Regions from separate parts of the Saccharococcus thermophilus genome, predicted to be linked through region 3. Evidence: predicted binding sites of a transcription regulator. Region 3 holds the regulator's gene; each other region holds the start of a gene.
What was found. Region 3 encodes Rex, which represses fermentation and respiration genes when NADH is low (regulators of the CRP and FNR family bind a similar motif). Its sites were predicted from a motif close to TTGTGAAATATTTCACAA; they were not measured.

Region 1 (4,287 bases), 2.6 Mb from region 3:
CGTCCTGCTTGCCGGCGGATACTGGATTTTTAAAGAAATGGCACCGCGGCCGAAAGAAGTGCGGAGCGAAAGCGGCAAGGTGTTGATGACAAAAGAAACGATTATCGGCGGGCAGGCAGTATTGCAAAAATATGGCTTGATGGATTACGGTACCGTACTTGGGTACGGATCTTACATGGGTCCAGATTATACAGCAGAGGCATTGAAGATTTACACGGAAGGAATGCAAGACTATAAAGCAAAAGAACTTTATCATAAGCCATTCTCGCAACTATCCAATGATGAAAAAATGATCATTCGTGATAAAGTAATGAAAGAAATACGGAAAAACCGCTACAACCCTGTTACTGATGTGCTTGTGCTAACCGATGCACAAGTGTATGGACTAGAAAAAGTCCATGACTATTACCATAAAGTATTTACAAATGGTGATGGTTGGGGCTTGTCAAAAGGGTTGATTAAAGAGTCGGATATGCCAAAAACAAACCGCGCTTGGGTAGCTAAGGGCGACCAAATTAAACAAATTGCCGATTTCTTCTTCTGGACGGCTTGGTTATCAAGCACTCCAAGAATTGGGGACCACATTACGTATACAAACAACTGGCCATATTATAAAGACGCAGGAAATACAATGTCGTTTTCCGCTATGTGGTGGAGCGGAGCAAGTGTGACCATCTTAGTTTTATTCGTTGGGATCATTTTGTTCTTCTTCTACCGTTATCAATTGAGCATGCAGGAAGCATATAAAGAAGGACAATTTCCGGTTATCGATTTGCGTAAGCAGCCATTAACTCCTTCGCAAGTGAAATCAGGAAAATACTTTACGATCGTTGCTGTGCTGTTTTTCGTTCAATCGATGTTTGGCGCGTTGCTTGCCCATTACTATGTAGAGCCGGACAGCTTTTTCGGCATCAAATGGATTCATGATTTATTGCCGTTTAACATTGCGAAAGGCTACCATTTACAGTTAGCGATTTTCTGGATTGCGACATCATGGCTCGGCATGGGGATTTTTATCGCACCGCTTGTTGGCGGACATGAGCCGAAAAAACAAGGGCTTCTCGTTGACATTTTGTTCTGGGCGCTTGTTGTTCTTGTCGGCGGCAGTATGATCGGCGAATGGCTCGGTGTGAAAGGGTATTTAGGAAACAACTGGTTCTTGCTTGGTGACCAAGGATGGGAGTACATTGAGCTTGGCCGCATTTGGCAAATTATCTTAGTAGTAGGTATGCTTATTTGGCTGTTTATCGTCTTCCGCGGCATTAAGAGCGGATTAAAGAAAGAAAGCGATAAAGGCGGATTGATTCACTTATTGTTCTACTCGGCGATTGCAGTTCCGTTCTTTTATATTTTTGCGTTCTTTATAAAACCGGATACGAACTTTACGATGGCTGATTACTGGCGTTGGTGGATCATCCACTTGTGGGTAGAAGGAATTTTTGAAGTGTTTGCGGTTGTTGTTATCGGCTTTTTGTTAGTGCAAATGAAACTTGTCACAAAAAATTCTACAGTAAGAGCGTTATATTTCCAATTTACGATCTTGCTTGGCAGCGGGGTCATTGGTATCGGTCACCACTACTATTACAACGGTGCGCCGGAAATATGGATTGCGCTTGGTGCCGTCTTCTCGGCGCTTGAAGTCATTCCGCTTACATTGCTTATTTTAGAAGCATATGAACAATACAAAATGATGCGCGACGGCGGGGTTAACTTTCCTTATAAGTCAACGTTTTGGTTTTTGATTTCTACAGCGATCTGGAACTTAGTCGGCGCGGGTGTGCTCGGATTCTTAATTAACTTGCCAGCAGTCAGCTACTTCGAACACGGACAATTTTTAACGCCGGCTCACGGCCATGGGTCAATGATGGGAGTATACGGCATGTTCGGCATTGCGGTGTTGCTGTATTCACTGCGCAATATCGTCAAGCCGGAAGCATGGAACGATAAATGGTTAAAATTTGCGTGCTGGATGCTCAATATCGGGCTTGCGGGGATGATTGCGGTGACGCTGCTGCCGATCGGTATTTTGCAAATGAAAGAAGCGTTTGAACATGGTTATTGGGCATCGCGTTCTCCGGCATTTTTACAACAGAATCTTGTACGAACCTTGCTTACGCTCCGTGCTGTTCCAGATACGATTTTCTTAATAGGTGTCATTATAATCATGGTGTTCAGCGTCAAATCGCTATTCCATTTGCGTAAACCGACACACGGCGAGGAAGAAGCGCTTCCGGTGGTCGATTTGGCAAAAGAAGAATAAATAAAAAAGAATCACAGCACAATGGCTGTGATTCTTTTTTATCGTTATATGATAGCGCTTTCTATCTTATTTATTGTTAGCTACCTTTCGCTTCTTCTTTTTTTCGTAACATTGAAAACAATACAACGTTTCTTTTTCGTCGCTAATGATGCCGTTTAAAAACCCATGCAAACAATGAATTGGTTTGCCGCACTGCGAACAAAAGCCAACAAGCTCTTCCAATCATCATTTCTCCTTTCATAAACGATTGAAAATTATCATTTGTAAGTTGTGATGTGCATCACTACGACAAACGACAAAAGCGGTTATGATGTGTATATAATTTATTATACTATAAAGGAGGCGACAATTATGAGCAAATTTGCCGCAAAAATTCATGCGCCTGATTATGAACCGAGAGAAAGACATCCTGCGATTTTTCGTTTATTCGATAGCTTGAAACCAGGTGAAGTAATGGAATTAACAAACGATCATGATCCGCGTCCGTTGCATTATCAGTTTATGATGGAACGTCCAGATCAATTTACTTGGGAGTACTTAGAAGAAGGACCGGAAATTTGGCGAGTTGCCATCGGCAAAAAATAAATCAGATTTTTAGAAAAGATTCCCGAAAAATTACGGGAATCTTTTCTTTTTGTTGCCTTCATGATACAGTGAAACAGAGAGTTGGAGAAAGGGGACAGACGGTGAAAGGAATGACAGGGGTTGTTCTTGCAGGAGGGCAGTCACGGCGTTTTGGCAGCCCGAAAGCGCTTGCCAAGTTTAGCGGAAAATATTTTTTTGAAATTGCTGTGGAAACGTTGCGCGCAGTAGTAGACGATGTTTATATTGTTAGCCATCCTTCACTAGTAGATTGTTTTCGGCAAAAGACAGTGGAAAAAGTGATCATGGACGATGAACGGTATCGTGGCCAAGGACCGCTGGCGGGAATCTATACGGTTATGAAAGAAAGCGAAGCGAAATGGATCTTTGTGCTTCCGTGCGATATGCCGTATATGCGACCGGAAGTAGCGGTAAAACTTGCTAAATATGCGAACGAGGAGTTTGATGCGATTATATGTGCGCATTTCGGCCGAATTCAACCGTTAGTTGGCATGTATCATCGACGGACATTCGGGCAAATCAAAAAGCTGCTGCAAGCAAAGGATAACAGGATGAAGTCGTTGCTTCATCGTTGTCATGTTCGCTATGTGACGGAGCAAGATTTTTGGGAAAATGAGGTCGTGTTTCGCAATGTAAATAAACCGAATGAGTGTGACGATATTGTGACATAAATCGCTTTGTGATATATGTCACATGAGTGTTTCCCCCTATGCAGTACAATGAAAGCGAGGAGGGGAACATAGTGAGAGACTTTAACGAAAATCCGTTTATTGTGATTTGGGAATTAACAAGGGCATGTCAGTTAAAATGTCTTCATTGCCGGGCCGAGGCGCAATATCATCGCGATCCACGCGAATTGACATTTGAAGAAGGGAAAAAGTTAATTGATGATATATATGAGATGGATCAGCCGCTTCTCGTGTTTACCGGCGGAGATCCGCTCATGCGCCCGGATGTATATGATCTTGCGAAATATGCGATTGACAAAGGCTTGCGTGTCTCGATGACGCCAAGCGCAACGCCAAACGTGACAAAAGAGGCGATTCGCAAGGCGAAGGAAATCGGCCTTTCCCGCTGGGCGATTAGTTTGGACGGGCCAAATGCGGAAATTCATGACCATTTTCGCGGAACGCCTGGCTCCTTCGATTTAACGATCAAGGTGATTGAATATTTGCATGAGCTTGATATCCCAGTGCAAATTAACACCGTTATTTCCCGTTACAATGTTCATGTCCTTGATGAAATGGTAAAGTTGATTGAAAAACTAAAATGTGTGCTTTGGAGCGTCTTTTTCCTTGTACCGACCGGGCGGGGAAAAGAATCGGACATGATTTCCCCAGTAGAGCATGAAAAAGTGTTTCGCTGGCTTTATGAAACGAGCAAGCGCGTCCCATTTGACATAAAAACAACGGCAGGGCAGCATT
Region 2 (4,287 bases), 2.6 Mb from region 3:
GTGACAATATTCGATTTATCCATGCCAACCGGCACCACCGTTAACCGTCCGTCTTCGACCGCTACGTAACTTCTGACAAAGCGGGTAAACGGATTTGGCTTTGGAAAGTCTGCCATTAACGTAGCCGTTGCTTTTTTCAAATACGGTTTCGCGGAAAATAGCCGCGTCCGTACGACCGGGCGTACAAACAGTTCATAGCCGACATAGCAGGCGGACGGATTGCCCGACAGCCCGAATAATAGCTTGCCGTCAAGATGCGCAACCGTCGTTACGCTGCCCGGGCGCATCGCCACTTTATTGAACAGCACTTCAGCGCCGAGACGTTCATAAATGATCGGCAAATAATCATAATCCCCGACAGAAACTCCTCCTGTTGTAATCAACATATCCACTTGATCGAGCGCGGATTGGATCGCGGCAAAACAAGCATCCAGATCGTCCATTAATTTGCCGAAATAAACTGGCTCCGCGCCGTTGCGGACCACTTGCGCCTGAATCATATACGCGTTGCTGTTGCGGATTTTTCCTGGCACAGGCGGATCGGATACATCCAAAAGCTCGCTTCCTGTCGCAAAAATGCCGATGCGCGGCTTACGTGCCACTTTTACCTCGGCATATCCAAATGTCGCTAATAGCGCCTGCACGCCGGGGTTGATCCGCGTGCCTTTTGGAACAAGCGCATCGCCCTTTTTCGCATCCTCCCCTTGAAATGAAATATTATCTCCCGGACGAAACGGACGTTTGATCGACATATACGTTTTGCCATCCCGCTCATATTGTTTGGCTAGCTCCAACATGACAACCGCGTCGCATCCATCGGGAATTGGCGCCCCTGTCATGATGCGCACCGCCTGAAACGGTTTCACCGCTTTTGTCGCCATCTGTCCCGCTCCAATTGTCTCAATCACTTCAAATTCCACCGGATTGTCCAGCTTCGCCTGCGCGGAGTCCGCAGCGCGGATGGCAAAACCGTCATATGGAGAGCGGTCAAACGGTGGAACGTCATGATCGGCGCGCAATTCTTCGGCCAAATACCGACCGTATGCTTCCTCAAGCCGAACCGTTTCCGCTTCCCCTTCCCGCGCATATTTCATGACCCTTTTGATCGCTTCCGTTACCGGAATCGGAGTTCGCTTTTCCAACATGCTTTTCTCTCCCTTTCTCATTTAATAGCTACCCATAATATCCATTATTTTACTTTTTTATATTTAGAAGAGCAAGCAGACTGCCAAAGAAAGCAAGTTTTTATTGGTTCATCCGTACTGCTGATGATCGGAAGTTTCGCGTGAAGATTTGCTTAATGCATTGACATTATCAACCTTTTCCTTTATTCTTTCAACTAATTCGCCTAAAGCATGATGCTGGCTGTTGACGAACTCATGCTGCTGAATCGCTGCGCCGAGTTCTGCAAACAAATCATCAATCAACTCCTGCATCATTTCTTCCTTTTCGGCAAGCTGCTTCTTTGCTTCTTCCAAACGGCTTTTTAACTGTCGATTTTCGCTTTCCAACTGTTCAGCCTTCAACAGCCGAAACATCCCCATCCCTTCTTTCCTTTTTTCTTATTTTCATTGTACGGAAATGAATCAAAGCTAGTCGTGATGTTCATCACATTTATCCGTTTCATTTCTTTCCTAACACAATTTGTTCAAAATTTCTTCCCTTATGTGATGTACATCACGACATGCAAAAGAGAAAAGAAATATGCTTAAGTTGTAACGATTGATTAAGATGGAGGTATCAGCCATGGAAAAATGGTTTACAGAACAATCGCTCATCGGGGACATCGTAGCACAATTTCCAAAAGCAAGCGATCTTTTCAAATCATATAGAATTGATTTTTGCTGCGGCGGGCAGCGCCCATTGCAGGAAGCAATAAAAGAGCGCGGTTTGGACGGAGAAGCGATTTTAGAAGAGCTGAACGCGCTTTATGCCCAATCGCACGAAAAAGTCGATAGAAATTGGAAGGAAGCTTCTTATCGCGAGCTGATCGATCATATTATCGGAAAACATCATCGTTACTTGGCGGAAGAACTGCCGCAGCTCAGCCCTTACGTCACAAAAGTGCTGCGCGTCCACGGAATGCACCATCCGCATCTTGCGCAAGTTCATAAGCTGTTTAACGAGCTGAAAACCGAACTGGAACAGCATACGGTGAAAGAAGAAACTTACGCTTTTCCGCTTATTTTGCAATTTGAAGAAACTCCGACTCCAGAAAACAGAGAAACGATGAAACAAGTGATTCGCGAACTTGTCAATGAACATGACGTTGCTGGCGACATCATCAAAACGATTCGTGAGATTACGAATGACTTTACCCCGCCGGAAGATGCATGCCGGACGTACCGTCTTGTCTACAACCGATTAGAAGCGCTTGAAGAAGATTTATTTAAACATATCCATTTGGAAAATAACGTGTTATTCCCGCGCGTCCTCGCGGAAGCAGAGCCATCGGCCGAAACGTCTCAATAAACTAAAAACACTGGACCGTTCCACTCGAAGGAAACGGTCCAGTTTACTTATCCGCCAATATAAGACATTTCAATTTTCTTCCGCGTTTTTGCCGTTTGCTCCGTCCGTTCATCCGAGTAACGGTCTGTCCGCATGTTCCATGTGGATGAAATCACTTTCTTGATTTCCTCTTTATCTGCCCCAGAACGCAGTTTTTCTTTTAACGAAACACCGCTTGTCGCAAACAAGCACGTATACAGCGTACCATCGGCGGAAATGCGCGCCCGGGTGCAGCTGCTGCAAAACGATTCCGTCACCGAGGAGATAAAACCGACTTCCACGTTCGTGCCAACATAGCGGTAGCGGTTTGCCACCTCGCCGAAGTAGGCTTTTTCCACCGGCTCAAGCGGATGCATTTGCTGCAGGAGTTCATACATTTCTTTTTTCGTAACGACATGGGAAAAATCCCAACCGTTTGTCGTGCCGACGTCCATATATTCAATAAAGCGGAGGGTAATGCCTTGTTCTTTAAAATAGTTTGCCATCGGAATGATTTGCGAGTCGTTCATTCCTTTTTTGACGACCATGTTCACTTTAACGCCAAGCCCGGCTTCCCGCGCTGCTTCGATCCCTTTTAGCACCGGCTTGACCCCGACCCCAACACCGTTCATCTTTTTAAATACTTCGTCATCTAACGCATCCAAGCTGACATTGACGCGCTTTAGTCCCGCTTCTTTCAAACGTTTCGCCCATTTCACTAAATGAATCCCATTCGTCGTAAGAGCGATATCGTGAATGCCGGGAATGTGCGTCAACCGTTCTACGAATAAGTCCAAATCGCGTCTTAACAGCGGTTCTCCCCCTGTGATACGAATTTTTTCCACCCCAAGTTCCGCAAAACTTTCGGCAAGCAGCACCATTTCCTCGATCGTTAATAATTCGTCTTCACGCAAAAAGCGAAAATTGGGTCCGAATATTTCCGCCGGCATGCAATATACGCAGCGGAAATTGCACTGGTCCGTTACCGAAATGCGCAAATCGCGAAGCGGACGGTTCCAGCGGTCGACAACGGTCGACGGTTTTTTTTCCTCCATTCCGCTTTCTCCTTTCAATAAGATTTAAACACTGTCGCACACAATGACGATTTTTCCTTTAAATGGCGGCGCGCCATCCACTTAGCCGTGATGATGCCAAGAAGCACAACCATTACTCCAGAAACAAACGAGACCTTTATCGATAATAACCAAACCGGTGATCAAAATTCCATCATCATAAAACCTCTTTCAACAACACCTTTCTGTTCCACTATATAAAAAAAAGAAGAAAAATGTTGTGACGTTACTCAGATGATGTATAAAATTTTGTGTAAAGCATTTTACTAGATCAAAATAAAAAAGGTAGGGTATTCTCTGATTGAACCCAAACATTCCAGAGAAAGGAGAACCCTACCTATGTCTAAAAGTATACCGAATGTCGACTGGGCAAATCAACTGGAAAGTGTCATTCGTCAGTTTGTAAAGGAAAAATTAGAACTGATCATGCGGGAAGAAATCAAGAATTTCCTCGAAATAGAACAGGCCGGAACATCAAATATGAGAAACGGCTACTATCAACGAAATCTAGATACGCAATATGGCCGGATTGAAGGTCTTTTGGTCCCTAGAGACCGAAACGGAGAATTTCAAACACAGTTGTTTGCCCCTTACCAACGGCACACCGGCTGGCTGGAGGAAGCAATCATTAGGATGTACCAAAGTGGCATGAGTACACGGGAAATTGGCAAGTTTATCGAACGAATTCTAGGAAGCACCTATTCTCCTGCGACGATCAGCCGTA
Region 3 (4,287 bases):
TTTTTTCAAGCCGTTTTCTTCGGCTTTGCGCGCGCTTGGTGGTCGAAGCGCGGGCGATATTGCGCTGAATAAACTCTTGCAGCTTTGCGATTTCTTCTTGCTGTTTTTCATATAGTTTTCGTTCCCGTTCGTATTCCTCTGCCCGTTGCTCTAGGTAACGGCTGTAATTGCCGCTATACCGCTTTAATGTCGCACGTGACAGTTCGTATACTTGGGTAACAATTTTATCGAGAAAATAGCGGTCATGGGAAACGATTAAAATCGCGCCAGGATACGTTTGTAAATATTGTTCCAACCATGTTAATGTTTCTAGGTCTAAATGGTTGGTCGGCTCGTCTAAAATAAGCAAATCGGGTTTCATTAAAAGCAATTTTCCGAGTGCCAGACGCGTTCGCTGTCCGCCGCTTAGCGATTGGACAGGAGTCGTCATATAATCGTACTTAGAAAACTGCAAACCGTGTAAAATGGAGCGAATATCAGCTTCGTATTGGTAACCGCCTTGTTCTTTATAGCGTTCTTGCAACGCGTCATAGTCTTTTAATAGTTTTTCGTAACGGGAAGCGTCCGCAAGCAAATCGGGATCGCCCATTTGCATTTCCATCTCGCGTAATTGCTTCTCCATTGCCTTTAACGGTGCAAATACCGTCATCATCTCTTCCCAAATCGACAAGGAAGAGTGAAGCCCACTGTCTTGGGCGAGGTAGCCGATCGTCACTTCTTTTGGTTTAATGATTTCTCCGCTATCGTAAGAAAGTTCTCCGGCAATGATTTTTAATAATGTCGATTTTCCTTCTCCGTTTCTCCCGACGAGAGCGATGCGGTCTTTGGATTGTATTTCTAATTTTATATTCGATAAAATAAGGTCAGCGCCAAAATATTTTGTCAGTTGGTTGACTTGTAAAATGATCATTGTTATTCACCTCTCGTTTAACAATAATAGTGTAGCGTAATTTGTTTTCTTATCGCAATAAAACGATAAAAGACAGATGACGAAAAATAGTGTATAGTTTATAGTGGGAGGAGATTACGTTGTCATCATTTACCCATTTTAACGAACAAGGCCGGGCAAAAATGGTCGATATTTCAGACAAAGAGGATACGGTTCGCATAGCGGTCGCTCAAACAAGTGTGACAGTAAATAAGGAAATTTATGAAAAAATGACAAACAACGCGATCGAAAAAGGGGATGTGCTTGCTGTTGCGCAAATAGCTGGCGTTATGGCCGCAAAAAAAACGCCAGATTTAATTCCAATGTGTCATCCGCTTATGTTAAAAGGTGTCGACATTCAATTTGCGTGGCATGTGGAGGAAGAAAAAGCGTTATATCAATTACTGATTACTGTCACAGTGAAAACGAAGGGCAGCACAGGGGTGGAGATGGAAGCGCTAACGGCCGCCTCTGTATGCGCACTGACGGTGTATGACATGTGCAAGGCGCTTGATAAAGGGATGGTGATTGGCCCAACCTATTTGGTAGAGAAAACTGGTGGGAAGTCGGGCCATTATCAACGGGAAAAAAGAAGTGCTGGGGGATTCATCGATGAGCAATGAACAGCCAAAAATTCCGCAAGCAACGGCAAAACGCTTGCCGTTATATTATCGTTTTTTAAAAAATTTACATGCTTCCGGAAAGCAACGTGTTTCTTCTGCCGAATTGAGCGAGGCGGTCAAAGTCGATCCCGCAACGATCCGTCGCGATTTTTCCTATTTTGGTGCGCTCGGAAAAAAAGGGTATGGATATAATGTCAACTATTTGTTGTCATTTTTCCGCAAAACGCTCGATCAAGACGAAGTGACCGAAGTCGCGCTATTTGGAGTCGGGAACTTAGGAACGGCATTTTTAAACTATAATTTTTTGAAAAACAATAATACGAAAATTGTCATGGCATTTGATGTGGATGAGAAAAAGGTTGGTACAACAGTCGGCGGGGTGCCTGTCTATCATTTGGACGAATTAGAAGGGCGTCTTCACGAGGGAATTCCAGTAGCGATTTTAACGGTGCCGGCTCATGTTGCGCAATGGATTACAGACCGTCTTGTCGGAAAAGGAATTAAAGGGATTTTAAATTTTACGCCGGCGCGCCTGAACGTGCCGAAACACATTCGCGTCCACCATATTGACTTAGCTGTCGAATTGCAGTCACTCGTCTATTTTTTAAAAAATTATCCGCTCGATAAAGGAGAGAACGAAACGTGAAATATTTATTAATCGTGCTTGTTATTTTATTATTGTTTGGAACAAAAAAGCTTCCGGAACTGGGCAAGTCGCTCGGGCAATCGCTCCGCGAATTCAAGGATGCGACGAAGGGATTAGCCGATGAGGATGAAAAAAAAGCCGACCAATAATAAGTTAGGATGGTTGACATATGAACGATAAAGAAATGTCGGTATATGAGCACCTAGGTGAATTGCGAAAACGGCTGATTATTGTTCTTATTTTTTTTAGCGTTGCCTTGATCGTGAGCTTCTTTTTTGTAGAACCGGTCATTTTGTATTTGCAGCGAACCGGTGAAGCGAAACAATTAACGATGAACGCGTTTCGTTTGACAGATCCGATCAGAATTTATTTTCAGTTTGCGTTTGTCATTGCCTTTATTCTTACCGCACCGGTTCTGCTTTATCAAATTTGGGCGTTTGTCAGCCCTGGGTTATATGAAAAAGAACGAAAAGTGACGTTAAGCTATATTCCAATTTCCATTTTCCTCTTTTTAGCCGGCGTTAGTTTTGCGTATTTTGTCTTATTTCCGTTTGTCGTTCGCTTTATGCAAAATTTGGCGAACGATCTTGGCATTCATCAAGTCATCGGCATTAATGAATATTTCGAATTTTTGCTTCAGCTCATCTTGCCGTTTGGCATTGTCTTTCAGCTGCCGGTAGTTGTGATGTTTTTAACAAGGCTCGGCTTGATTACGCCGATGTTGCTGATCAAAATACGGAAATACGCGTATCTGGTCTTATTGATTGTGGCTGCGATCATTACGCCGCCGGATGTATTATCGCAAGTGATTGTGATGATTCCGCTTTCGATTTTATATGAGGTAAGCATTTGGATTTCGAAATTTGCTTATCGCAAAGTTTTGTTGGCGCAACAGGAACAGGAAAACCTCCCGTGAATCGAACGGGAGGTTTATTTGCGAAAGTGGAGTGCGAAGAGACGTATTGCTGCTCCAAAATCAAGCGTAGCCAGTATGGCAAGCACAATCGTAAAAAAGTTCCAAATCGTATCTTTTGCGCTTTGAACAGATAAGTAAGTAAATAGTATCCCCATCAGAAAATAGAAAAAAGCGAATTGTAATGGCGTCCTTTTCATTGTATTAAAAGCCCCCAATGCCCAATAATGAGTTGTATATGTTCCGTCTGCCGCATCATTCTTTCAATTTCATCGGCAAACAACGTTTGCATCACGACGACGAACGTATTCATCGTAACGTGAGCGAAAATCGGAACAAAAATGCGCCCTGTTTTCGCATAAAGAAAGGCAAACGTAAATCCCATTGCCGCATATAAAAGCAGATGCTTCAATTCCATATGGACTACCGCAAATAATAGCGAACTGATAAGCGCGGCAATGAGGAAATTGTATTTTTGATATAGCGCCCCGAAAATAATCTTGCGAAAAATAATTTCTTCTAAAATCGGGCCGATAATGGAAGTAACGATGATCAATATCGGGGTGACTCGAATGATTCCGACAATGCGTCTCGTGTTTTCCGAGCCTGGCTCGATGCCAAGCAAATGCCATTCAATATTAGCGGCAAGGCTTTGGGCAAAGAGCGCCAAAAAAACGCCGCCGACCGCCCACATCCAAGCGACAGGCAAAGAAACGCGATAACGAGTATGCCGTTGTTTTATATCTTCGCGCAAGAAAAAGAGAATAATCAAAAACGCAATAGCAAAGCTAATGACTGCCCAATAGCCAGAGGCGATCTCTGCGGCAATGAGTTTATTTTTGGCATGTTTCCCCACACCGAGAAAGCGCAGAAGCGGAACACCTATAATACCAGACAGCTGCATGACGACATACGTAATAATGACATACCAATATTGTCGTTTCAAGGAAACTTACCCCTTTGCCAACAAAATAGTGATGCTTTCCGTATTTTAGCACATCTTTTGCAAAAATATAAAAAAATTAACCACAGCTGTTTATCAGCCATAGAAACGTGAAATACTTGAAAAGGATTTATAATAAAGAAAAGCAGTTATTTTTTTGTATTTCCTACTTGCAAAAAAAAGAGAAGTTCATTAATATTATAAGTGTGTTAGCACTCAATTGAGATGAGTGCT

Region 1: BDD39_RS13700 (DUF2249 domain-containing protein) is a predicted target of Rex. The motif match lies at 2,529-2,546, and genes of this name have one in related genera.
Region 2: ric (iron-sulfur cluster repair di-iron protein) is a predicted target of Rex. The motif match lies at 1,666-1,683, and genes of this name have one in related genera.

Annotation. Positions count from the first base shown of each region.
Region 1 covers NZ_JAASRS010000001.1:2,637,331-2,641,617, reverse strand. The annotation lists gene BDD39_RS13710 (nitric-oxide reductase large subunit) at 1-2,260, shown strand, start outside; gene BDD39_RS13705 (hypothetical protein) at 2,327-2,482, opposite strand; gene BDD39_RS13700 (DUF2249 domain-containing protein) at 2,612-2,845, shown strand; gene BDD39_RS13695 (molybdenum cofactor guanylyltransferase) at 2,947-3,534, shown strand; gene BDD39_RS13690 (TIGR04053 family radical SAM/SPASM domain-containing protein) at 3,606-4,287, shown strand, end outside.
Region 2 covers NZ_JAASRS010000001.1:2,619,514-2,623,800, forward strand. The annotation lists gene BDD39_RS13615 (molybdopterin molybdotransferase MoeA) at 1-1,145, opposite strand, end outside; gene BDD39_RS13620 (hypothetical protein) at 1,254-1,538, opposite strand; gene ric (iron-sulfur cluster repair di-iron protein) at 1,747-2,472, shown strand; gene moaA (GTP 3',8-cyclase MoaA) at 2,520-3,545, opposite strand; gene BDD39_RS13635 (IS256 family transposase) at 3,903-4,287, shown strand, end outside.
Region 3 covers NZ_JAASRS010000001.1:12,101-16,387, reverse strand. The annotation lists gene BDD39_RS00085 (ABC-F family ATP-binding cassette domain-containing protein) at 1-910, opposite strand, end outside; gene moaC (cyclic pyranopterin monophosphate synthase MoaC) at 1,030-1,551, shown strand; gene BDD39_RS00075 (redox-sensing transcriptional repressor Rex) at 1,541-2,197, shown strand; gene BDD39_RS00070 (twin-arginine translocase TatA/TatE family subunit) at 2,194-2,346, shown strand; gene tatC (twin-arginine translocase subunit TatC) at 2,367-3,113, shown strand; gene BDD39_RS00060 (YdiK family protein) at 3,128-3,268, opposite strand; gene BDD39_RS00055 (CPBP family intramembrane glutamic endopeptidase) at 3,307-4,056, opposite strand.